One region of the Arthrobacter sp. MW3 TE3886 genome, then DNA from elsewhere that is predicted to be linked to it. Evidence: riboswitches for the same ligand, from Rfam matches in the RefSeq annotation. Region 1 holds a riboswitch; each other region holds the start of a gene.
The links. A riboswitch is a leader RNA that binds a small molecule or an ion and turns the genes downstream of it on or off. The one in region 1 is predicted to bind thiamine pyrophosphate.

Region 1 (7,780 bases):
CCGCCGTCGTCCTGTCCCTGGCCGCTGCGGGGGCGATCGTCCGGATCGCGCGGGGGCCCTCGCTGCTGGACCGGGTTCTCGCCGCCGACGTGCTGCTGGCCATCTTCGGCGCAGCCCTTAGCATCGACATGGCCGCCAACCGGCACCTCAACAACCTGATGCTGCTCGTTGCGATTTCGCTGATCGGCTTCGTCGGCTCGGTCACCGTGGCCCGGTTCGTGGCCGACAGGCGGGAGGGCGTCCGTGAATCCTGACACAGTGATCGACGCCGTCTCCGGCGTGTTCATGGTGACCGGTGCCCTGATGTCCCTCGCCGCCGCCATCGGGCTGCTGCGGTTCCCGGACCTCATGAGCAGGATGCACGCGGCCACCAAACCGCAGGTCCTCGGCCTTTTCCTGCTGCTGGCGGCCCTCGGCCTGCAGATGCGCACCTGGTCGGTGTGGCCCGTCCTGCTGGTGGCCTGGCTCTTCCAGCTGCTCACCGTCCCCGTGTCCGCCCACATGGTGGGCCGGGCCGGCTACCGGACCAAGCACCTGCACCCGGAGCTGCTGAGCTCCGACGAGCTTGAGGCCATAGTCCAGAGGGCCGCCCAGAAGGCCGCCCGGCAGGCGGCAACGGACGGAGCGGACGACGACGAAGCCGGCCGCTGAGCCCGTTGGCCGGCGCCCGGGCCGGCGCTTCGACCGCAGCGGCCGCGGCTAGCCGGGTCCGGTCAGACGATATCCTGGGTCTTCGCGAAGCGGGTGATCGCGCGCTGCGTGCCACGGTTGGCGAGCACCTGGATGATGGCGCTGACCGATGCGGAGATCAGGGCGAAGGTCAGGGCCGAGTGCAGGGTGGTGGGGACGTCGTCCTCCTGGCCCTTGGGCGGCTTGTTGCCCGTGGACTTCTCCCACATGGTGTCCACCAGCTTGGTGCCGGCAAAGCCGGCCAGGAGGCTGACGCCGGTGCCGAGCAGCTTGATGAGGATGTTCATTCTTCGGTCTCCTTGGACGGGAACGGTTTTCCCCTAGCCTAGCGTTCCGGGGTGAGGACCATCCGCAGGGCCTCGACCACCAGTTCGTGATCCGTCTTCTGGGGCAGGCCGGAGACGGTGACGACGGCAACGGCACCCGTGCCGCGCACGTAGATGGGGAACGCCCCGCCGTGGGCGGCGAACTCCGACTGGTCCCACCAGGCGTTGTCCTCGATCCTTCCGCCTGCAGCGCGGGCCCGGAGGCCCACCAGCAGGGACGGGACCTCGTACCGCATGGCGGTGCGCTTCTTGGCGTTGATCCAGCGTTCGTTGTCCGGTGTGGCGCCGTCCAGCGCGGCGTGGAAGAGCACCTGCTCGCCTTTGGTGATGTCGACGGCAATGGGCAGCGAGCGTTGCCTGCCCAGCTCGACAAGGAGGAGCCCGAGGTCCAGGGCGTCATCCTTGCTGAACGACGCGAACTGGAGCGCCTCCATCTCGGCCAGCACGCGGCCGATGAGCGCCGCCAGGGAACCCTGCGGCTGCGGCTCGCTCGAATCGGGATCGTATTCCCCGGAGGGACCTTGTGTGGCCGGTGAGTGCGACAAAATATTCCAGCTTTCCGGTGGGTGACGAGGCCGCCCGCTGGCGGGTCCGGGTGTCCGACACGACGACTCTACCAAGATGGTTTTCCCGGCCGCCGGGACCGCCGCAGTCCGGTCCACGATTGTGACGGCACACCACTGAAAACCCGGCCGTCCGGGTGTAAACTGAGCCAGCCCACAAGGGCGAAAACAATTACGACAGGGGAGCGCCGCCGTCGGGCATCGCCGGAAAAATCCGGGGAAACCTTTGGTGGGCGCTGAGAGTGCGGACAGCCGCAGACCCTCGAACCTGATCCGGTTAGTACCGGCGCAAGGGAGTCGAGTTCTCAGGGTGCGCGGAGGGCGGCGGAAGCCGAGTCCGGCCGGAGCACCCTCCCCTCCTGTTCCTCAGGAGGACGACATGACAGATATTTCAGCACAGCATGGTTCCGCCAGCCGTTCATCCGCCCGGCGCAACTTCAGTTGGCGCGTGGTGGACATTGTGGTGGCCGCGTTGATCGCCGTAGCCGGCGGCGTCATTTTCTGGGCCTGGTCCCAGGGCGCGAACCTGATCTCGACTCCGGTCAACGCGGTCTACCCGCCGCTGAGCGGACTCTACGCCGGCGGGTGGATGATCCCGGCGGTGCTGGGGATGCTCATCATCCGCAAGCCGGGCGCCGCGCTCTTCTGCGAAACCGTCGCGGCCACGGGCGAGCTCATCATGGGCTCGCAGTACGGCACCACGGTGCTGATTTCCGGCATCCTGCAGGGCCTCGGCGCCGAACTGGTCTTCGCGGCCTTCCTCTACAAGAAGTTCAACCTGCCCGTGTCCTTGCTGGCCGGCGCCGGGGCGGGCCTCTTCTGCGGTCTGAACGATTCCTTCCTGCCGTGGGGCTGGAACATCGCCTACGAAGCCGGCGACAAGCTCGCCTACATCGTCTTCACCACGATCTCCGGCGCCGTGATTGCCGGCGGACTGGCCTGGCTCGCCACCCGCGGCCTGGCGAAGACCGGAGTGCTGGGCTCCTTTGCCTCCCGCAAGGCCGCCACGGAGCCCGTCTTCTCCTGAGCCCCGTCGCTGAATCCTGCAGAGAACCATGAAATCTTCACCGGGCGTCCGGCCGGCCGCCGTGACGGCCCGCGGCTGGGGCTGGCGGCACGCCGGACGGACCCGGCCCGCGGTCAGCGGCCTTGACCTGGACATCCGGCCGGGGGAGCGCGTGCTCCTGCTGGGGCCCTCCGGCGCCGGCAAGTCGACGCTGCTCCACGCCCTGGCCGGCGTGCTGGGCGACGGCGCGGCCGGCGCATCCGGGCCGGCCGGCGACATCGGCGACGCCGAAGATGCTGACGAGACCGGCAGCCTGCTGATCGACGGCGCCGCGCCACGGGCGCAGCGCGGCCGCGCCGGGCTGGTGCAGCAGGACCCGGAAACACAGGTGGTGCTGTCCCGTCTCGGCGACGACGTCGCCTTCGGGGCGGAGAACCTGGCCGTCCCGGCAGCGGAGATCTGGCCGCGCGTGCGCGAGGCGCTCGACGACGTCGGGCTGGGCCGGCTGCCGCTGGACCATCCGACGTCGGCCCTCTCCGGCGGACAAAAGCAACGGCTGGCGCTCGCCGGGATCCTCGCGATGCGGCCAGGGCTGCTGCTGCTGGACGAGCCGACCGCCAACCTCGACCCCGCGGGCGTCCTGGAGGTCCGCGACGCCGTCGGCCGCTGCCTGGACAAGACGGGCGCCACGCTGGTGGTCGTGGAGCACCGGGTGGGGGTCTGGAAAGACCTTGTGGACAGGATCGTGGTGCTGCAGCCAGGGTCCGCCACGGACTCCGCGGTCCTCATCGACGGGCCCCCGGACCGGGTCCTGGCCGAGGCGCGGGACATGCTCATCGGTGCGGGCGTCTGGGTGCCGGGCCACGTCCCGGCGACGCGGATGCGGCTGCCGGCGCGGGGAGCGGGACACGTTCTGCTCGCGGCCGAAGGGCTCGCAGTGTCCCGCGAGCGGCCGCGGCGGGCCGGGCTGCGCGATGGGTTCCGCACCATCGCGCCGCGCCCGGTCCAGTCCGGGGTCTCGGTCCAGGTCCGCGCCGGCGAGGCCCTGACCATCACCGGAGCGAACGGCACGGGGAAGTCCACCCTGGCGCTGACGCTGGCAGGGCTCCTGCGGCCCGTTGCGGGAACGGTCGGGGCCGCGGCGGAGCTGAGCAGTCCCGCCGCTGGTCACTCCAGTGGACACTCCGCTGATCGGTTAAGCAGGGGCGCCGGACCCGATCCCTACCGGTGGAAGGCCCAGCAGCTGATCGCCCGGATAGGAACCGTCTTCCAGGAACCCGAGCACCAGTTCGTCACCGGCAAGGTCCTCGACGAGCTCATGTTCGGCCCGCGCCACCTCGGCTACGGCGAAGACCGCGTGGACGAACTGCTGGAGCGGCTGCGGCTGACGGAGCTTGTGGACGCCAACCCCTACACGCTCTCCGGCGGCGAGAAGCGGCGCCTTTCGGTAGCCACCGTGCTGGCGGCGCACCCCCAGGTGCTGGTCCTGGACGAGCCCACCTTCGGCCAGGATGCCAATACCTGGGCCGAACTCGCCTCGTTCCTGTCCGAGCTCCTCGACGCCGGCACCGCCGTTGTGTCAGTGACGCACGACGCCGAATTCAGCGCCGTCCTCGGTGGCACCGAACTGCGCCTCCGGCCACGGGAAACGGCCGCCGCGGATGCTCCCGGCCCGGATCTTCAGCTGCCGGAGGGGGCCTCGCCATGAGGGACGCACTGAGCCTGCGCGGCAACCATGCGCTGCTGACCCGCGCCAACCCGCTCTCCAAGTTCACGGCGGTCACCCTGATCACCCTGGTCCTGGCGCTGTCCATTGACTGGGTTTCGGCGTCGGTGGCGCTCGCCTTCGAACTGCTGCTCCTGCCGCTGGCGGGCCTGACCGTTGCCTTGCTGTGGCAGCGCGGCTGGCCGCTGATCCTCGCGGCGGCATTGGGCGGCTGGAGCACGGCCATCCTGGCGCCTGATTCCGGATCCGTCCTGCTCGATGCCGGGATCTGGTCCATCAGTGCCGGTTCCCTGCAGCTGGGAATCGGCTTTATGCTCCGCGGGCTCGCGATCGCATTGCCTGCGGTGCTGCTGATGAGCTGCACCGACCCCACGGACCTGGCCGACGCCCTGGCCCAGAACGCAAAACTGCCGCACCGGTTCGTCCTGGGAACCCTGGCCGCCATGCGGCTCGTCGGGATCATGGCCGAGCAATGGCAGACCATCGGCATGGCCCGGCGGGCCCGCGGCGTGGGCTCAAGCGGCAACCCCTATCAGCGGTTCCGCGCCATGCTGGGCCAGAGTTTCGGCCTGCTGGTGCAGGCGATCCGGAGCGCCTCGCGGCTCGCGGTGACCATGGAGGCCCGCGGGTTCGGCGGCGCCGCGCGGACCTGGGCCCGACCGTCCACGTTCAGCGGACTCGACGCCTGGGTGCTGCTGGGCGGACTCGGCATCGCCGCTGCCGCCGTCGCCGCGGCCCTCGGCGCGGGCACCTGGAACCTCGTCTTCCTCACCCGCCAGTAACCGGCGCCGGCGCCGGAGGTCCGGGGAGCTCCGGCGCCGCGCCCGGTTATCGCATGGTGCGGGTATTCGTGTGAGATTGGCGCCATTCCGGCCGGAATTACCGCGATTGATAAATCATGCGTGATATTTTCGGGGCATGACTCAACCGACTGCTGAACACGTAGGCATCCTGCTCCGCGAGGCGCGCGGGGCCAAGGGCTGGACCCAGGGACAACTCGCCGCGGAGCTCGGCACCAGCCAGAGCGCCATCGCCAGGATGGAACAGGGCAAGCAGAACCTGAGCCTGAAGATGATCCAGCGACTGGAGGCGATCGTCGGGCACAGCATCGTCAAGGTGGGCCGGCCCCAGATGACCCACCTGCGCGTCGAGGGCGGCCGCACGCTCGCCGGCGCGGTGGACGTCAACAGCAGCAAGAATGCCGGCGTCGCGCTGTTGTGCGCCAGCCTCATCAACCGTGGCACCACCACCCTGCGCCGGCTGGCCCGGATCGAGGAAGTGAACCGGATCGTGGAGGTGCTGACCAGCATCGGCGTCGAATGCACCTGGCTCAACGCGAACGACCTCCAGATCCGCCGCCCCGCCGTCCTGGACCTGGCATCCATGGATGTGGAGGCGGCCCGCCGGACCCGCAGCGTCATCATGCTCCTGGGCCCGCTGCTGGACGAGGCCGACACCTACCGGCTGCCCTACGCCGGCGGCTGCGACCTCGGCACCCGCACCGTGCAGCCGCACATGCAGGCGCTGCGCCAGTTCGGCCTCAGCGTGGAGGCGAAGTCCGGGTTCTATGCGGTGCAGGCGCCGCCGGCGGACGGTCACGACCGCTCCTTCGTGCTCAGCGAACGCGGCGACACCGTCACCGAGAACGCCATCATGGCCGCAGCCCACCGCCGTGGCACCACCATCATCCGCAATGCCAGCCCGAACTACATGGTGCAGGATCTGTGCTTCTACCTGCAGATGCTCGGCGTCGACATCGCGGGGGTTGGCACCACCACGCTGAAGATCACCGGACGCCCGTCGATTGACGCCGACGTCGAATACTTCCCGTCCGAGGACCCGATCGAGGCGATGAGCCTCATCACCGCCGGCATCGTGACGAACTCGGAAGTCACCATCCGCCGCGTCCCGATCGAGTTCATGGAAATCGAACTGGCCACGCTCGAACAGATGGGCCAGCGGCTCGAGGTTTCCGGGGAGTACTTTGCCCGCAACGGCCGCACCCGCCTGGTGGACGTCACCACCAAGCCTTCGGAGCTGCGGGCGCCGGAGGACAAGATCCACCCCATGCCCTTCCCCGGCCTGAACATCGACAACCTGCCTTTCTTCGCGGTGATCGCCGCCAACGCCCATGGCCAGACCATGATCCATGACTGGGTCTACGAGAACCGGGCCATTTACCTGACCGAACTCAACAAGCTCGGCGCCCAGGTCCAGCTGCTCGATCCGCACCGCATCTACGTCAACGGGCCCACAAAGTGGCGTGCGGCCGAGGTGGGCTGCCCGCCGGCTCTCCGCCCCGCCGCCTGCCTGCTGCTGGCCATGCTGGCGGCCCGTGGCGTCTCGGAGCTGCGGAACATCTACGTCATTGAGCGCGGCTATGAGGACCTGGCTGAGCGGCTGAACACCATCGGCGCGAAGATCGAGTACTTCCAGGACTGAATCCAAGCAACGCGGGGTCACTCCGCGCCCATCCGAAGGGATGACACGGGCGCGAAGTGACCCCGCGTTGGTGTGGGGCGTTTCGGCGGATCCTGACGCACAATAGATTCATGCGCACCTTCGGCGTGGAGGAAGAACTGCTGATAGTGGACCCCGAATCGGGGATGCTGCTTGCCCTCGCCGACCTCATGCTGCCGAGTCTGGTGCCGCCGCAGCAGGAAGCCGCCAGGGTTCTCCCGGCCCAGAAGCCGGTCCACGAAGGCGCCGATTTCAGCTACGAACTCAAGCTCGAACAGATCGAGACCCAGACGCATCCGTGCCTGGAGTACACGGAAATGCTCCGGCAGCTCAGGCGCGGCCGGGCCCTCGCGGACCAGGCCGCCCGGGCGCACGGCGGCCGCGTCGCAGCCCTGGCTACGTCGCCCCAAGGCTCCGCCACGCACCTGACACCGAATCCCCGCTATATGACCATGCAGCAGCGCTTCGGGCTCACCGTCCGGAACCAGCTGACCTGCGGCCTCCACGTCCACACCTTTGTGGAGTCCCCGGAGGAGGGCGTGGCCGTGATGGACCGGATCCGGGACAAACTGGCCGTGCTGATAGCGCTCAGCGCGAATTCCCCCTACTGGAACGGGGCCGAGACCGGATTCGAGAGCTACCGCACGCAGGCCTGGAACCGCTGGCCGGGCTCGGGTCCCACGATGATCTTCGGCAGCCTCCCCGTCTACCGCCGCGTGGTCACCCGGCTGGTGGAAAGCGGCGTCCTGATGGATGAGGGAATGGTCTATTTCGACGCGCGGCTGTGCCGTCAGCATCCCACCGTGGAGATCCGGGTCGCGGATGTCTGCCTGCGGGCCGAGGACGCTGCCCTCATTGCCGTGCTGGTGCGCGCCCTCGTGGAGTCGGCGGCGCGGGAATGGAACGACGGCGTCGATCCCGCCCCGGTGCCCACGCTGCTGCTGCGGATGGCCGCCTGGCAGGCCAGCAATTGCGGGCTGCGCGGGGAGCTCCTGGACTTCGGAACCTT
Region 2 (7,780 bases), 1.3 Mb from region 1:
GGGTTTCGGGCGCCTCGTCCGTGTTGACCTCGAACAGTCCAGGCGGCGGGGTGACGAGGACGTACTTTTCAGCCACGTTGACCTCAGGCACAATCTGCTCGACGAACGGGATCAGGACTTCCTTGCCGTCGTCCGTGGTGACCACCAGCAGGTCCTGGACCGGCAGCGTGTGCAGCGCCGAGACCTTGCCGACCACGTTGCCGCCCACCCGGACCTCCAGGCCCACGAGCTCGTGCTCGTACCAGCCCTCGTCGTCGTCCTCGGCGCCGATGTCTTCGGTCTCGATGAACAGCTTGGCGCCGCGCAGGGTCTCGGCCTCGTTGCGGGTCTCGATCTCATCGAAGGCCAGCAGCAGGATGTCCTTGTTCCAGCGGGCGCTGAACACCGTCAGCGGCCCGGCCGAGGCGGGTTCCACGATGAACTGCGTGCCGGGGACAAAACGGTCGCCGGGCGCGTCGGTGAGCACCTGGACGGTCACTTCGCCGCGGATGCCGTGGGGCTTGCCGATTCGTGCCACCTGGAGCTGCATCTGTTCCTCTGTTCGGGGTTGGTGATTCTGTGTTCTCTGGTGCGGAAATGCGGGAAAACAGTCCGGCCCCTCCACCATTATCTGGTGAAGGGGCCGGACTCAAGACAAGTAGTGCTGAAAGCGTTACCGGCGGCGGTCGGTGTCGACGACGTCGACCCTGACCGGCTCGCCGTCCGCCAGCGCCGCAACCACAGTGCGCAAAGCACGTGCGGTCCGGCCCTGCCGGCCGATCACCCGTCCGAGGTCGTCCTGATGAACGCGCACCTCGAGGGTTTCCCCGCGGCGGTTGTTCTTCGCACTGACCTTGACGTCCTCGGGGCTGTCAACAATCCCGCGGACCAGGTGTTCGAGCGCTTCTGCCAGCAATTTACTCAGCCTCGGTGGTCTCTGCTTCGGCGGCGTCGGCGGGAGCCTCGGCAGCTTCGTCCTTCTTAGCCTTCTTGGTGATGGCTTCCGGGATGATCACGGAACCCTTTTCCGGGGTAACGAAGGCAGCCTTGGGAGCCTTGGTCTTCAAGGTTCCCTCCTGGCCGGGGAGACCCTTGAACTTCTGCCAGTCACCGGTGATCTTCAGGATCGCGGCGACCTGCTCGGACGGCTGTGCGCCGACGCCGAGCCAGTACTGGGCACGGTCCGTGTCGACCTCGATGTACGAGGGCTCTTCGGTCGGGTGGTACTTGCCGATCTCTTCGATAGCACGGCCATCACGCTTGGAGCGTGAGTCCATGACGACGATGCGGTAGTACGGTGCGCGCATCTTGCCGAAGCGCTTAAGGCGAATCTTTACGGCCACTTTTGTGGTCACTCCTGTTTCTGAAACGGGGTCGAGCCCGGCGTTCTGCACCCGTGGGGCGGGCCGTACTTGGGGGTTCTAAAGGACAAGATCCAGACGCGGAGAGAGGGGCCACGCAGATCGAGTACCTGTTCATTGTGCCAGATCACCGGCAGGATTTCGACTTGACACGGACCCGGCGCACCGGCGCGCGTCCTGGCAGCGGCCTTGGGGGCCGGTCAGGACGTCCAGACGTAGAGGCCGGACTTGGCGGCGGGGTCGACGGCGGCGGCGAGCTCGGCGATCCGGCGGACGTAGCCCCGGGCCTCGTCCGGACCGAAGGGCATGTCCTCTTCGGCGGCCCAGTTGGCGGCGACATCCTCCAGGACGTCGCCCTCCCCTTCCGTTTCATAGCTGAGCAGTTCCGCCAGCGTGCGGACCATTGCCGCCGGGACGCCGAGCAACGAGTCGCTGGCCACGTCAACCATGGCCAGTTCATAGTCCGCGCCCGGGGCGTGCACGGCGACGCCGGCGAGGTCGCCCAGCCGCTCCACCTCGAAGTCACTGATCTCCGGGATGCGGACGGCCCCCTGCGCGGCCGGGGCGCCGCCTTCCAGTGCGCCGGCGCGCTTGAGGGCTTCTTCGTGGGTGGACACAAAGAGTTCGGTGAATCCCATGCAGCTGGTCCTTAGGGTTCGGCGGTCCGCTGACCGCTGTTTTCGACGTCGCTTCAGCCTAGTCGCTTCGGCGCGCGGCGACGCCCCGGCTACTGGACATGCCCTCCGCGACGGGCCGAAGCTCGCCGCCCTTGCGTGTGGACATGCCCTCCCCCGACCGTGAGCAATGGACATATGGCAGGAGTGTCTATTCCCGGCTGCGACCGTTGGACATGTTCCGAACTGTTCCGAAGTCCCGTCAGCGAACAGTGGGCATGTTGTGTGCTGGTACGTGGAAACCCGGCCCTCCCGGCCCCGGCTCCGGCCCCGCCCGCGGACATGCCCTCCCCAGGCCGCGAGCAATGGACATATGACAACTATGTCCATTCCCGGCTGCGACCGGTGGACATGTCCAGCCGTCCCGTAAGCGAACAGTGGACATGCCCTTCGCTGGCCCGGGGAAACCCGGCCCCGCCCGCGGACATGCCCTCCCCTGACCGTGAGCACTGGACATATGGGAGCAGTGTCCATTCCCGGCCACGACCGGTGGACATGCCCGGCCGTCCCGTCGGCGAACAGTGGACATGCCCTTCGCTGGCCCGGGGAAACCCGGGCCCGCCCGCGGGCATGCCCTCCCCCGGCCGTCAGCACTGGACATATGGCAGCTGTGCTCATTCCCGGCCGCGACCAATGGACATGTCCAGCCGTCCCGTCAGCGAACAGTGGGCATGTCCAGCGGGAAGCTGTGCACACTGGGCATGTCCAGCGAACAGCTTGCCTGGGCAGAACTTCTAGCGCACGGCGACGCGGATGCGGTTGCGCCACGGATCTTCGAAGCGCAGCTCGGCGCCGGTGTGGTGGGATTCGACGCCGGCGACCTTGAGCCGGTCGGCCAGGGCCGCGACGTCGTCGCCGGAGGGCACTTCAATGAGGACTTCACCCAGCCCCAGCGTGTCGCGCCGGGGGCCTGCGCCGCGGCTGTTCCACACGTTCATGGCCATGTGGTGGTGGTAGCCGCCGGCCGAGACAAACAGCGCCTGGCCGTGCCAGCCCGCGGTCTTCTCGAAGCCGAGCGTGCCGACATAGAAATCGTGCGCCGACTGGACGTCGCCGACCTGCAGGTGGACGTGCCCGACGCCGGCGGCGGCCTGGCGCTGGCCGGTCACGGACTCCTCGGTCAAGTATTGCTGCAGGTAGCGCTGCGGCGGCAGGGCGAGGCTGTCCATGACGACGTTCTTGCCCTCCCAGGACCACGCCTCCCGCGGCCGGTCCCAGTACAGCTCGATGCCGTTGCCCTCGGGGTCGTTGAAGTAGAACGCCTCGCTGACGAGGTGGTCCGCGCTGCCGGTGAAGGACTGGGGCTCGTACTGGGCCGCGCTGGCAATGGTGGCCGCCAGGGAGTGCTGGTCCTCGAAGAGGAGGGCGGTGTGGAAGAGTCCGGCCTCGCCGCGGGAGGGAAGATTCAGGCCCGGGGCGGGCGCCAGATGGACCAGCGGCTTCTGCTGGCGCCCAAGGTAGAGCCCGCCGTCCTGTTCGGCCACAGTCTCCAGGCCTAGGGCGCGCTGGTAGTAGTCGGTCATGAGCTTCATGTCGCCGACCTTGAGCATCACGGTGCCCATGGTGAGTTCGGCAGGAAGGAGGTCCTGGGTGCTGGCTTCTGCGGTCATTGCAACGCTCCGTGGATTCTGTAGCCACCGGCTTTCGGTGACCCTTGCATAAGACTAAATTACTTGAAGCTTCAATTTATTCCTACCGGATGGGATGACCCCGAAGCACAATGTGCTTTAGTTCCCTGAGCGTGGCCGGATTGCTCCGCGGATCCTCGGCGCAGAGCAGGACATCGGCGCTGGCCCCTTCACCGATGGACTCAGCGCCGAGCCAGGTCCGCGCGGACCAGGCCGCGGCGTCGAGGGCGGCCGCGGCGGGAAGGCCGGCGGCGTGCAGGGCCTGGATCTCGTCGACGATCCTGCCGTGGCTGATCACGCTGCCGGCGTCGGTACCGGCGTAGATCGCCACCCCGGCCTCGTGGGCTTCGAGGATCCGCTCCGCCCGCCGCTCCCACAGCGAGCGCATGTGGGCGGCGTAGCGGGGGAACTTGGCCTCCGCCCGGGCCGCGATGTCCGGGAACGTGGCGATGTTGATCAGGGTGGGCACGATCGGGACGCCCTGTTCGAGGAAGCGCGGCAGATGCCGCGGCAACAGCCCGGTGGCGTGCTCGATGCAGTCGATCCCGGCATCGAGCATGTCATCGAGGGTGTCCTCGGCGAAGCAGTGGGCGGTGACGCGGGCCCCCTCATCATGGGCGGCCTGCACGGCGTCCTTGACCGTCCTGGCGGGAAAGCTGGCGGCGAGATCGCCGGCGTCGCGGTCGATCCAGTCCCCCACGAGCTTGACCCAGCCGTCGCCCGCGCGGGCCTGCTTCCGCACGGCCTCGACAAGATCCTCCGGCTCGACCTCGACGGCCAGGCCCGGCAGGTAGCGCCGGGTCCTGGCGAGGTGCCGGCCGGAGCGGAGGATCCGGGGAAGGTCCGCGCGTTGCTGGAGCCAGCGGGTGTCGTGGACGGCGCCGGCGTCACGGACCAGCAGCGTCCCGGCGTTGCGGTCCGCCAGGGCCTGGGATTCCGCGGTGTCCTCGGTAACGTCCCCGCCCGGGCCGAGGCCGATGTGGCAGTGCGCGTCCACGAGGCCGGGAATGACCCAGCCGTCGAGCACGAGCTCCGGCGCGGCCGCGGGCCGGTGGAAGGTCAACCGGCCCTCCACCGACCACAGCCCGTGGCGGACCTGGTCCGCCGCCGTGAGGATGGGGCCGCTGAACTCGATGATGCTGGTCATGGCCTAAAGCCTAATCCGCATGACAATCCTCGCGCCCAGATCATCGAGTCCCAGCTGCGCTTCGTGGATCCGCAGGGCAGCCAGCGCGGGCCCCGGCCGGGCGACTTCCTCGAACCCGCAGCTCGCGTAAAACGGGGCATTGAACGGAACGGCTGCGAAAGTGCAAAGCGTCATCCAGGGATAGCCACGACTCCGGGCAGCGTCGAGGGCCGCCTCCACCAGGGACCGTCCGATCCCCCGCCTGCCGAAGTCCGGCTGCACGGAGAGTTGCTCCAGATGGGCCTGGCCGCCGAGTGCGTCAACGCGGGCAAAGCCTACGGGCGGAGTTCCGGCGACCAGTATGAACAGCGGCTCGACCGGTGTCGTCAACTCCGGAGCCGGGAGCGCCCGGTTCCCCAGTTCCTTTATCAGGACGCCGTCTGCCGCGGCCTCGATAGCCGGCAGCGCTTGGATATCTTCCGGCGCCGCCATCCTGATGCGGGGCACGGCCTTGGGCGGGGTCACAGTGCCACGCTAACAACGCGGTCCTACCGTCCGCGTCACACTCGACGGCCGGCCGGAGGCGCGTGGTAGCTTCGTCTACGACCACACGGGTGCCCCTGCAGGGGCTGAGATCGGGCTGACGCAGCCTGCGACCGTTGAACCTGTCCGGGTAATGCCGGCGAAGGAAGTGAGTATTTCCGTGAACACCCAACTGACACAGCACAGCCCTGTCCACAACCAGCCTGCGGCCCCCACACAGTCGCTGAAGTCCCACTCGCTGGCCTTTACCACGGACCCGGACCACGGCATCCGTGTCCCGGTGACCGAAATCGCCCTGGAACCCTCGCCGGGTGGCGTCCGGAACCCGCCGTTCCGGGTGTACCGCACGGCAGGACCAGGCAGCGATCCGGTCCGCGGGCTGGAGCCGTTCCGCACGCCCTGGATTGAGGCCAGGGCGGACACCGAACCCTACGCCGGCAGGGAACGGGAGCTGCTCGACGACGGCAAGTCGGCGGTGCGCCGGGGTGCGGCGTCGGCCGAGTGGCGGGGCGGCCGGCCGGTGCCGCGCCGGGCCGTTGAGGGCAGGACCGTCACGCAGATGCGGTACGCCCGGGACGGTGTCATCACCCAGGAAATGCGGTTCGTCGCGCTGCGCGAGAACTGCGATGTGGAGCTGGTGCGCAGCGAGGTGGCCGCGGGCCGGGCGATCATTCCCAACAACGTCAACCACCCCGAATCCGAGCCGATGATCATCGGCAAGGCGTTCCTGGTGAAAATCAACGCCAATATCGGCAATTCCGCCGTGACCAGCTCCATCGCAGAGGAGGTCGACAAACTCCAGTGGGCCACGCAGTGGGGCGCGGACACCGTCATGGACCTCTCCACCGGGGACGACATCCACACCACGCGCGAGTGGATCATCCGCAACTCCCCCGTCCCCATCGGCACGGTCCCGATCTACCAGGCGCTGGAGAAGGTCAACGGCGAGGCGAACGCCCTGACCTGGGAGATCTTCCGGGACACCGTGATCGAGCAGTGCGAGCAGGGCGTGGACTACATGACCATCCACGCCGGGGTCCTGCTGCGGTATGTGCCCCTGACGGCCAACCGGGTCACCGGCATCGTGTCCCGGGGCGGTTCCATCATGGCCGGCTGGTGCCTGGCGCACCATCGGGAGAACTTCCTGTACACCCACTTCGACGAGCTGTGCGAGATCTTCGCGCGGTACGACGTCGCCTTCTCCCTGGGCGACGGGCTGCGGCCGGGCGCGACGGCGGATGCCAACGACGCGGCACAGTTCGCCGAACTGGACACCCTGGCTGAGCTCACGCAGCGGGCCTGGGAATTCGATGTGCAGGTCATGGTGGAGGGTCCCGGGCATGTGCCCTTCCACCTCGTCCGGGAAAACGTGGAGCGCCAGCAGGAACTCTGCAAGGGCGCCCCGTTCTACACACTCGGGCCGCTGGTCACGGATATCGCACCGGGATATGACCACATCACCTCGGCGATCGGCGCCACCGAGATCGCCCGCTACGGCACCGCCATGCTCTGCTACGTCACGCCCAAGGAACACCTCGGGCTGCCGAACAAGGACGACGTGAAGACGGGCGTAATCACCTACAAGATCGCGGCCCATGCCGCGGACCTCGCCAAGGGCCACCCCGGCGCGCACGAACGCGACGATGCCCTGTCCAAGGCAAGGTTCGAGTTCCGCTGGCGGGACCAGTTCGCGCTGTCCCTGGACCCGGTGACGGCAGAGGCCTTCCACGATGAGACGCTTCCCGCCGAGCCGGCCAAGACGGCCCACTTCTGCTCGATGTGCGGTCCGAAGTTCTGCTCCATGCGGATCAGCCAGGACATCCGGGACGAATACGGCACCGGCAACTATGGTGTGGCGGACTCCGCTTCGGCGGATCCTGGTTCGGCGGAACAGCAGGCCGCCCTTTCAGAGAGGGCGGCCGGAATGCGGGCGAAGAGCAACGAGTTCCTCGCCTCGGGCGGCAAGGTCTACCTGCCGCAGCCCTCGGTGGGAGGGCCCGCAGCTTCCTAGGAGGCCCGGGCGTGCTGGCGCCGGCTGACCTCGGCGATGTAGGAGCGGATGGCCCGGTCCCCTTCGGCTGAATCCTGGGGCCGGTGCCCTCCCGGGGCGGTGCGGTGCAGGGCGCCGGTCTCGCGCAGGTAGCCGGCGATTTCCTCGTACAGCGGTTCCCAGCCGCCGGTCAGGACCAGGGTCGGCACGCCCGGCACGATCTGCAGCGGGGCTTCCCAAGGCGGCGCCTGCAGGCGGAGCCGGCGCGCCGCCCGGAGGGCCTCCGGCGTCGTGGCCCCGGGGGCGTCCGCCGCGAACGCGCGGCGGATGAACTCCCGCTGGAAGTCGTCGTCGCTGAGGTTGTGCCGGACGTCGAAGAGCGGCTGCATGAGGGCCCGGTGCGCGGCGGTGGCCGGGAGTTCCGCGGTCAGGGACAAGCAGGCAGGTTCCACCAGGGTCAGCGACTGGACGAGGTCGGG
Region 3 (7,780 bases), 1.4 Mb from region 1:
AGACGACGCCGTCGTCCTCGCCGATGACCACCATGTCGCCCGGTTTGGCGCCCTGCTTGAACAGTTCATTTTCAACGCCGAGCTTGGCCAGGCGGTCGGCGAGGTAGCCGATCGCTTCCTCGTTGGTGAAGTCGGTCTGCTTGACCCAGCGCACGGGCTTGTCGCCCAGGACGCGGAAGAGCGGCTCGAGGTTCTTTTCTTCGCGGCGGATCGTGAAGCCGGTCTCGTTGACGGCGCGGGGGCGCAGCACCGGGGCGTGCACCTTCGGCGGGGTCGCGGCGACGGCGTCGCGGGCGGCCTTGACGATTTCGGCCATGGCGAAGCCGAGCTGGCGGAGGCCTTCGTGGCTCGTCGCCGAGATTTCGAAGACCTTGTAGCCCCGGGATTCGAGCTCAGGGCGGACGAACTCGGCCATGTCCTTGCCGTCCGGCAGGTCGACCTTGTTCAGGGCCACGAGGCGGGGGCGGTGGTTCAGTGGAACGACTTCGCCGTCGGACCCGCTGTAGCTCATGTCCACGGCGTATTTCTCCAGCTCGGCCTCGATGATGGCGAGGTCGGAGAGCGGATCGCGGTCCGATTCGAGCGTGCCGCAGTCCAGCACATGCACCAGGGCGGCGCACCGCTCGACGTGGCGCAGGAAGTGGTGGCCGAGGCCCTTGCCCTCGCTGGCGCCCTCGATCAGGCCGGGGACGTCGGCAATGGTGAAGCGGACCTCGCCGGCCTGGACGACGCCCAAGTTGGGGATGAGGGTGGTGAAGGGATAGTCCGCGATCTTGGGCCGGGCGGCGGACATGGCGGCGATCAGGCTGGACTTGCCAGCGGAGGGGAAGCCGACAAGGGCGATGTCGGCGATGGACTTCAGTTCCAGGACAACGTCGCTGGATTCGCCTTCGATACCGAGCAGCGCGAAGCCGGGCGCGCGGCGCTTCTGGGAGGACAATGAGGCGTTGCCGAGGCCGCCAATGCCGCCGGCGGCGGCGATGTATTCGTCGCCTTCGGCCACGAGGTCGGCGATGACTTCGCCGGACTTGGACTTCACCACGGTGCCCACCGGGACCGGAAGGATCAGGGTTTCGCCGTTCTTGCCGCCGCGCCAGTCGCCCATGCCGGGGCCGCCGTTGGTGGCGTGCCGGTGGGGCGCGTGGTGGTAGTCGAGCAAGGTGGTGGTCTGGGGGTCCACGCGCAGGATGACGTCGCCGCCGTTGCCGCCGTTGCCGCCGTCGGGACCGCCGAGGGGCTTGAACTTCTCGCGGTGGACGGAGACACAGCCGTGGCCGCCGGTACCGCCGGATACGTGCAGTACTACCCGGTCTACAAAGCTCGCCACGTGGATCTCCTCAGTGCTGTTCCCCGGACCCCCAAAGAGGCCCAAGATGATTGTAATGCGGTTAAAACACCGGTGGAGCGGACCTAATGGCCCGCCCCACCGATTTAGAACTTATGGTTACTCTGCAGCTGCAGCAGCCACGATGTTCACAACGCGGCGACCACGGCGGGTGCCGAACTCGACAGCACCGGGGGTCAGGGCGAACAGGGTGTCGTCCCCGCCGCGGCCTACGCCGGCGCCCGGGTGGAAGTGGGTGCCGCGCTGGCGGACGATGATCTCGCCTGCGGAAACTACCTGGCCACCGAAGCGCTTGACGCCGAGGTACTGGGCGTTGGAGTCACGACCGTTGCGAGTGGAACTCGCGCCTTTTTTATGTGCCATTTGAAATGCCTGCCTTCAAAAATTCTGGGGAATCTGCTGGAACCTGAACAGTAACGAAGAGTTACTTGATACCGGTGATCTTGACCTTGGTCAGTTCCTGACGGTGGCCCTGACGCTTCTTGTAACCGGTCTTGTTCTTGAACTTCTGGATGACGATCTTCGGACCACGGAGGTCTTCGAGGATCTCAGCCGTAACCGTTACCTTGGCCAGGTCCGCAGCAGCAGACGTGACTTTGTCACCGTCCACCAGGAGCAGTGCGGGCAACTCAAAGGTGCTGCCGGCTCCACCGGGGACGCGGTTCAGGGTAACGAAGTCTCCAACGGAAACCTTCTCTTGGCGGCCGCCTGCGCGGACAATCGCGTACACCACTGGGGAACTCACTTCTCTCGACGTTTATTACTAGATTTGCGTGCGGAACCAGGGGCCAAATTGTTTGGACCGGCTCACGCTGTGCCTCAACGCCGGTGGATTCCCCGGGGGAACCCATGAGCTATCCCCGGAACAAATCCATTTGGAATTCCAAGCGGACTGTTCTCAGGGTCATAACCCAAGTGTTGGCGTAAGCACCGAAGATCTAGAATACGCTAATTTTGCCTTCGGCCGCAAATGAGGCTGGTTCCGGCGGGTAGTCCGTGATAGGCGCCACAACCTCCTGATGCAAGACCCTGCCAACGTTCTTGACCGGGATCTTGACCATCCTGAGCTGTGTTGCCGCAACGACTTCCGGAACCGTGCCCCACCATCGTACCGGTAGTCCGGGCCAGCTCGTGTCAGGCGTACAGCCGCGGCGCGTCGAAGAAGTCCACTTCGTAGCGCGATGACTGCCGGAACGCCAGGGCCATGGCCTCCCGTTCGCTCTCCGATGCCCGCCTGGCCGCCGTGTCCGTGTACGCGATGGCCTGCCGGGTCGCGGCGGCGAAGTCCTCATCGGCGTAGGTCTTCAGCCAGTCGGCGTAGGGATGCTCCCCGGGGGCGCCGCCGGCCAGGAATTCCCGGTGCAGCGTGGAACCGACCTCGGCGTAGAGCCAGAAGCACGGCAGTGCCGCCGCCACCAGGACCCCGTAGCTGCCGGAGACCGAGGCGGCCAGCAGGTGGTCCACATACGATTTCGTGACCGGGCCCAGGGTGGAGTCCGTGGGGCGGGTGCTGAGCCAGGAACGGTGCAGCTCGGATTCGACTTCCAGGCAGGTCTGCGCCGAGCGGGCCCAGAACAGCTGCTCGGCCTCGGTGGGGGCAATCGCGGCGGCCCGGGCCAGGACCCGGGAGTAGCCGTTGAGGTAGATGGCGTCCTGGGCGAGGTAGTACGCGAACTCGTGCTCGGGCAAGGACCCGTCGGCCAGTCCGCGGACGAAGTCCAGGGCGTAGATGGCTTCAAGATCGCCGGTGGCTCCTGCGCGCAGGGCTGCGGCGAACTCCCCCGCTGCCGGACCGTGTCCGGCCGGGCGGCATTGTCCGTCGGTGAGTTGCTGCAGGTGGTGGAAGTGGTGGACCGGCCCGTTGCCGGTGCCGACGTCCAGGACCGAGGCTTCGCGGAGCGCGCCCAGCAGCCACGGCTTGACTTCCCGCAGCGCCGCTTCCCAGTCCCCCACCCGGGCCTGCACGGTGGCCATGGCCGAGGACAGCGAGCACCCGGTGCCGTGGCTGTTGCGTGTGGCGATCCGCTCCCCCGGTACGACCACGGTTTCCTGGCCGAGCAGGCCACCGGTGTTGACCAGCGCATCCGGGCAGCCGGCGGCGGCGTCGTTGCCTGCGGCGGCGTCGGCGTCTCCGGGCTCGCTTCCCTGGAGGTGTCCGCCCTTAACCAGGACGGTGGTGCCGGTCAGGGCGGCCAGCCGCTTGCCCTGAGCCAGGGCCTCGGCCCAGTCGGCCGCGACGGGTTCCTTGAGCAGGATGGCGAGTTCGGCGAGGTTGGGCGTGATGAGGTCCGCCAGCGGCAGGAGGGCCTGCAGGGCGGCCTCGGCCGATTCCTGCAGGAGCCGGTCACCGCTGGTGGCGACCATCACCGGGTCCAGGACGACGACGGCGGGGCGCACCTTTTCCAGCCAGCCGCGGACGGCGTCGATCACGGCGGCGTCACCGAGCATGCCGATCTTGACCGCGTCGATGCCGATGTCGTCGCTGATGGCGTCCAGCTGCGCCGTGAGGAACGCTGCCGGGGGGACGTGGACGGCGCGCACGCCCTGGGTGTTCTGCGCTGTCAGGGCGGTGATGGCGGCCATGCCGTAGCCGCCGTTCGCCGCGATGCTCTTCAGGTCGGCCTGGATTCCGGCTCCGCCGGAGGGATCGGAGCCGGCGATGGCCAGCACGCGGGGAATGCGCGGCGGCGCCGGCAGAGACTCGCTGTGCAGAAAATTGGCCGGCAGAAACTCGCTGGGCAGGAACTCGGACGGATTCGATCTCGCGGACAAGGCAGACATCCCTTCGCCGGTGCTAACCGGACAGGTTCAACGGGTCTGGATCTCAGCCGGCCCGATGCCCGGCACCCCGTGTCAGTGTTCCAGCCTAGCCGCTGCCACCCGGCGGACCCGTTAACGCACGGGCGGGCCCGGGCCTGGGCGGACGTATGTTACGCCCGCTTGGACCCGGACCCGCAGCCCGACCAGTCGAAAGGGTGACCGGTCGGGGATGTGGTCAGTCGCGGAGGACTACAGCTCCGACGCCGGCACGCCGACGCCGAGGATGATCGGCTCGTTGCCGGCCGGGACGGACGCAGGCCTGGCCGCAGCGGGAGCCTTGGCCTCGTGAACCGATCCGACCGCGGCCGGCCGGGTTGCCTCGCGGTGTTCCACGGAGGTTTCGTTGGCTGCACCCTGGGCCCGGCTTGCACTCCGGTTGCGGCGCCCGCGGCGGCCGCGCGTGGTGTCGGCTGTGCGTGACGCCGGCGCCTCCGCAGCGCGGACGGCCGACGGCACCTCGGGCGCCGTGGCTTCCGGGGCGGCAACAGCCGCTGCCTGGCCGGCGGCCTGGTCCTGCTTGCCGGCCTCGGCCTCGCCCAGGTTGGCGAAGGCCTCGGTCAGCAGGTCCAGGGTCAGGGCAGGTGACGGCGCGTCCTCGGCGTGCTCGACAAAGGGCAGGGCCACCTGCTCGCCGCCAAACGTCAGAACCGTTGCGGGACGCCCCGCTGCCTCGTCGGCGGCTGCGAGCTGTGTGACGGCGTCGACGGCGGCCTGGCGGGCCCCGGCGTCGCTGGCTGCGGCTGCCTCCCCGTCGTGCAGGTGCGCGGCGTGCGCCGCGGCAGCGATGTTGGCCAGCGCGGCACGGGTGGCTTCGGCCTTGGCGTGGCGTTCGGCCTCGGTGGGCTCGGCGTGGACGGGTGCGGGTGCGGCCGGCGCGGTCTCAGCGCCCTGGCCTCCCCTGCCGCGGCGACGGCTCTTGCGTTCCGTGCGGGCAGCAGGCTGCGCCTCGGTACGCGGCACATAGTGCTCCGCGGCGACCGTGTTGGCGCGGCGGTGCTCCACCGGCTCGTCGTGGGTGACGATGCCGCGGCCCGCACACGTTTCGCACTGCTCGCCGAAGACTTCCAGCAGCCCGGTGCCCATCCGCTTGCGGGTCATCTGCACGAGGCCCAGCGAGGTCACCTCGGCCACCTGGTGCTTGGTCCGGTCCCGGCCCAGGCACTCCACCATGCGGCGCAGCACGAGGTCGCGGTTGGATTCGAGCACCATGTCGATGAAGTCGATCACGATGATGCCGCCGATATCGCGCAGGCGCAGCTGCCGGACGACTTCTTCGGCCGCTTCCAGGTTGTTTTTGGTGACGGTTTCCTCGAGGTTGCCGCCGGAGCCGGTGAACTTGCCGGTGTTGACGTCCACCACGGTCATGGCTTCGGTGCGGTCGATCACGAGCGAACCGCCAGAGGGCAGGAAGACCTTCCGGTCCAGGGCCTTGTGGATCTGCTCGTCGATGCGCCAGGCCGCGAAGATGTCCGTGTCCTTGGTCCACTTCTCGAGCCGGCCCACGAGGTCCGGTGCGACGTAGGTGACGTAGGCCTCGATGGTGTCCCAGGCTTCCTCGCCGGAGACGATCAGCTTGGAGAAGTCCTCGTTGAAGACGTCCCGGACCACCTTGATGGTCAGGTCAGGTTCGCCGTAGAGCAGCTCGGGGGCGAGGATCTTGGTGGACGTCGACTGGCTCTCGATGCCTTCCCACTGCGCGCGGAGGCGGTTGATGTCGTGGGTCAGCTCTTCCTCGGACGCACCCTCGGCCGCGGTGCGGACAATGACGCCCGCGTCCTCGGGCAGGCGGTCCTTGAGGATCCGCTTGAGGCGGTTGCGTTCGACGTCGGGCAGCTTGCGGGAGATGCCGGTCATGGAACCGCCGGGCACGTACACGAGGTACCGGCCGGGCAGCGAAATCTGGCTCGTGAGGCGGGCGCCCTTGTGGCCGACCGGGTCCTTGGTGACCTGGACGAGCACGGAGTCGCCGGACTTCAGCGCGTTCTCGATCCGGCGCTGCTTGCCCTCGAGGTTGACGGACTCCCAGTTCACTTCACCGGCGTAGAGCACGGCGTTGCGGCCGCGGCCGATGTCCACGAAAGCGGCTTCCATGGAGGGCAGCACGTTCTGGACCTTGCCCAGGTACACGTTGCCGATCAGGGAATCCTGCTGGGTCTTGGACACGAAGTGCTCGGCGAGGACGCCGTCTTCGAGGACACCGATCTGGATTCTGTCGTCGCGCTGGCGGACGATCATCTGGCGGTCCACGGATTCGCGGCGGGCCAGGAACTCGGCCTCGGTGATGACGGTGCGGCGGCGGCCGGTGTCGCGGGATTCGCGGCGGCGCTGCTTCTTGGCTTCCAGGCGGGTGGAGCCCTTGACGGACGTGACGCGGTTGTTGACCGGCGCCTCGGCCATCGCCCGCGGCGCACGGACGCGGGTCACCGTGTTGGGCGGATCGTCGCCTTCCCCGCCGGTCAGCTCCAGGTCCTGGTCACCGCGACGGCGACGGCGGCGGCGGCGGGAGGTCACACCGTCTTCGAGGATCACCTCGGAGCCTTCATCGCCCTCTTCTTCGGTGCCTTCGGTCTCGGTGTCGGACTCGGCAGAGGTGCGGGTGCGGCCGCGCCGGCCGCGGCTGCGGCGCCGTCGGCGGTTGCCGGCGTCCTCGTCCTCGTCGCCTTCTTCGTCCTCGGACTCAGCTGCTGCCGCGGCAACGGGGGCCTGACGCACCACGGTGCTCAGGTCCGGGGCCTGGAAGATCACGGAAGTGAGGGCACCCGGTTCCATGAACAGCGACGCGGCCGGGCTCTCCTCGGGACGGGCTTCCGGCTCTTCGGGCTGGGCTGCGGCGGGCTGGGCTGCGGTGGCTTCCGCAGCGGGTGCTTCCGTAGCGGGGGCTTCTTCGGCCGGGAGTACTGCCGCGGGTGCTTCTTCGGCCTTCGGGGCGGCCTTGGCACGGCTGGCGCGGCGCCGGACCGGCTTCTCTGCAACCGTTTCTGCGGCAGCTGTGTCAGTGCCAGCTGCTGCGGGGGCCTCAGCCGCGGCAGGTGCGCCGGCTGCGGCGTCGTCTGCGAAGGCAGGCAACGGTTCCGGGGCGGCCACAGCTTTCCGGGTCCGGGTGCGCCGCGCGGGCGCCTTGGCCGCAGTGTCAGGTGCGGCAGTTTCAGATACGGCAGCTTCGGGTGCGGCTGCCTCGACGCTGGCAGCCTTGCGGCGGCCCCGGACGGGCTCATCTGAGCCGGCCGCGTCGGCCAGAGCGGCGGCTTCGGCCACGGCCTCCGCAGCCTCCTCGGCGTTGACCTTGGCGACGGGCGCCTTCCGGCGGGTCCGGACGGCCCTCTTCGGGGCTGCCGGAGCCTCTGCTTCCGCAGTTCCCTGTGCTTCCCCGGCGACTGCTACTTCTTCGTTTCCGGCTACAACCTGGTCATTATCCATATGTGGCGACACTCCTGCCCCTGATGCGCCGCCACATTCGGCGCCCCTTGGGGCAAATATGCGTCAACACCCGCAGGCATTGACAGAAGTCAATTGGATACCCTCAGGTTCGCACCGGCAGTGGGGTGCGGCAGCCCTGGAGGGCCGGCGAGATTGTTTTGGAACCCGTTGACCTACACGCCACAACCAGGTGCCGTC

Region 2: it holds a riboswitch for thiamine pyrophosphate, as region 1 does, so the genes downstream of both, thiC (phosphomethylpyrimidine synthase ThiC) here and ABH915_RS20675 (ECF transporter S component) in region 1, are expected to answer to the same signal.
Region 3: it holds a riboswitch for thiamine pyrophosphate, as region 1 does, so the genes downstream of both, ABH915_RS14295 (bifunctional hydroxymethylpyrimidine kinase/phosphomethylpyrimidine kinase) here and ABH915_RS20675 (ECF transporter S component) in region 1, are expected to answer to the same signal.

The regions. Positions count from the first base shown of each region.
Region 1 is NZ_JBGCAN010000001.1:4,518,372-4,526,151, reverse strand. It holds gene ABH915_RS20695 (monovalent cation/H+ antiporter complex subunit F) at 1-254, shown strand, start outside; gene mnhG (monovalent cation/H(+) antiporter subunit G) at 244-651, shown strand; gene ABH915_RS20685 (DUF4235 domain-containing protein) at 714-977, opposite strand; gene ABH915_RS20680 (heme-degrading domain-containing protein) at 1,016-1,561, opposite strand; TPP riboswitch at 1,749-1,892, shown strand; gene ABH915_RS20675 (ECF transporter S component) at 1,959-2,606, shown strand; gene ABH915_RS20670 (ABC transporter ATP-binding protein) at 2,635-4,293, shown strand; gene ABH915_RS20665 (energy-coupling factor transporter transmembrane protein EcfT) at 4,290-5,093, shown strand; gene ABH915_RS20660 (UDP-N-acetylglucosamine 1-carboxyvinyltransferase) at 5,230-6,753, shown strand; gene ABH915_RS20655 (glutamate--cysteine ligase) at 6,864-7,780, shown strand, end outside.
Region 2 is NZ_JBGCAN010000001.1:3,243,453-3,251,232, forward strand. It holds gene rimM (ribosome maturation factor RimM) at 1-529, opposite strand, end outside; gene ABH915_RS14810 (RNA-binding protein) at 653-895, opposite strand; gene rpsP (30S ribosomal protein S16) at 897-1,322, opposite strand; gene ABH915_RS14820 (hypothetical protein) at 1,541-1,978, opposite strand; gene ABH915_RS14825 (VOC family protein) at 2,749-3,624, opposite strand; gene ABH915_RS14830 (amidohydrolase family protein) at 3,707-4,789, opposite strand; gene ABH915_RS14835 (GNAT family N-acetyltransferase) at 4,793-5,293, opposite strand; TPP riboswitch at 5,369-5,476, shown strand; gene thiC (phosphomethylpyrimidine synthase ThiC) at 5,472-7,322, shown strand; gene ABH915_RS14845 (alpha/beta fold hydrolase) at 7,319-7,780, opposite strand, start outside.
Region 3 is NZ_JBGCAN010000001.1:3,139,970-3,147,749, forward strand. It holds gene obgE (GTPase ObgE) at 1-1,327, opposite strand, end outside; gene rpmA (50S ribosomal protein L27) at 1,445-1,708, opposite strand; gene rplU (50S ribosomal protein L21) at 1,770-2,078, opposite strand; gene ABH915_RS14295 (bifunctional hydroxymethylpyrimidine kinase/phosphomethylpyrimidine kinase) at 2,480-4,072, opposite strand; TPP riboswitch at 4,109-4,206, opposite strand; gene ABH915_RS14300 (Rne/Rng family ribonuclease) at 4,355-7,582, opposite strand.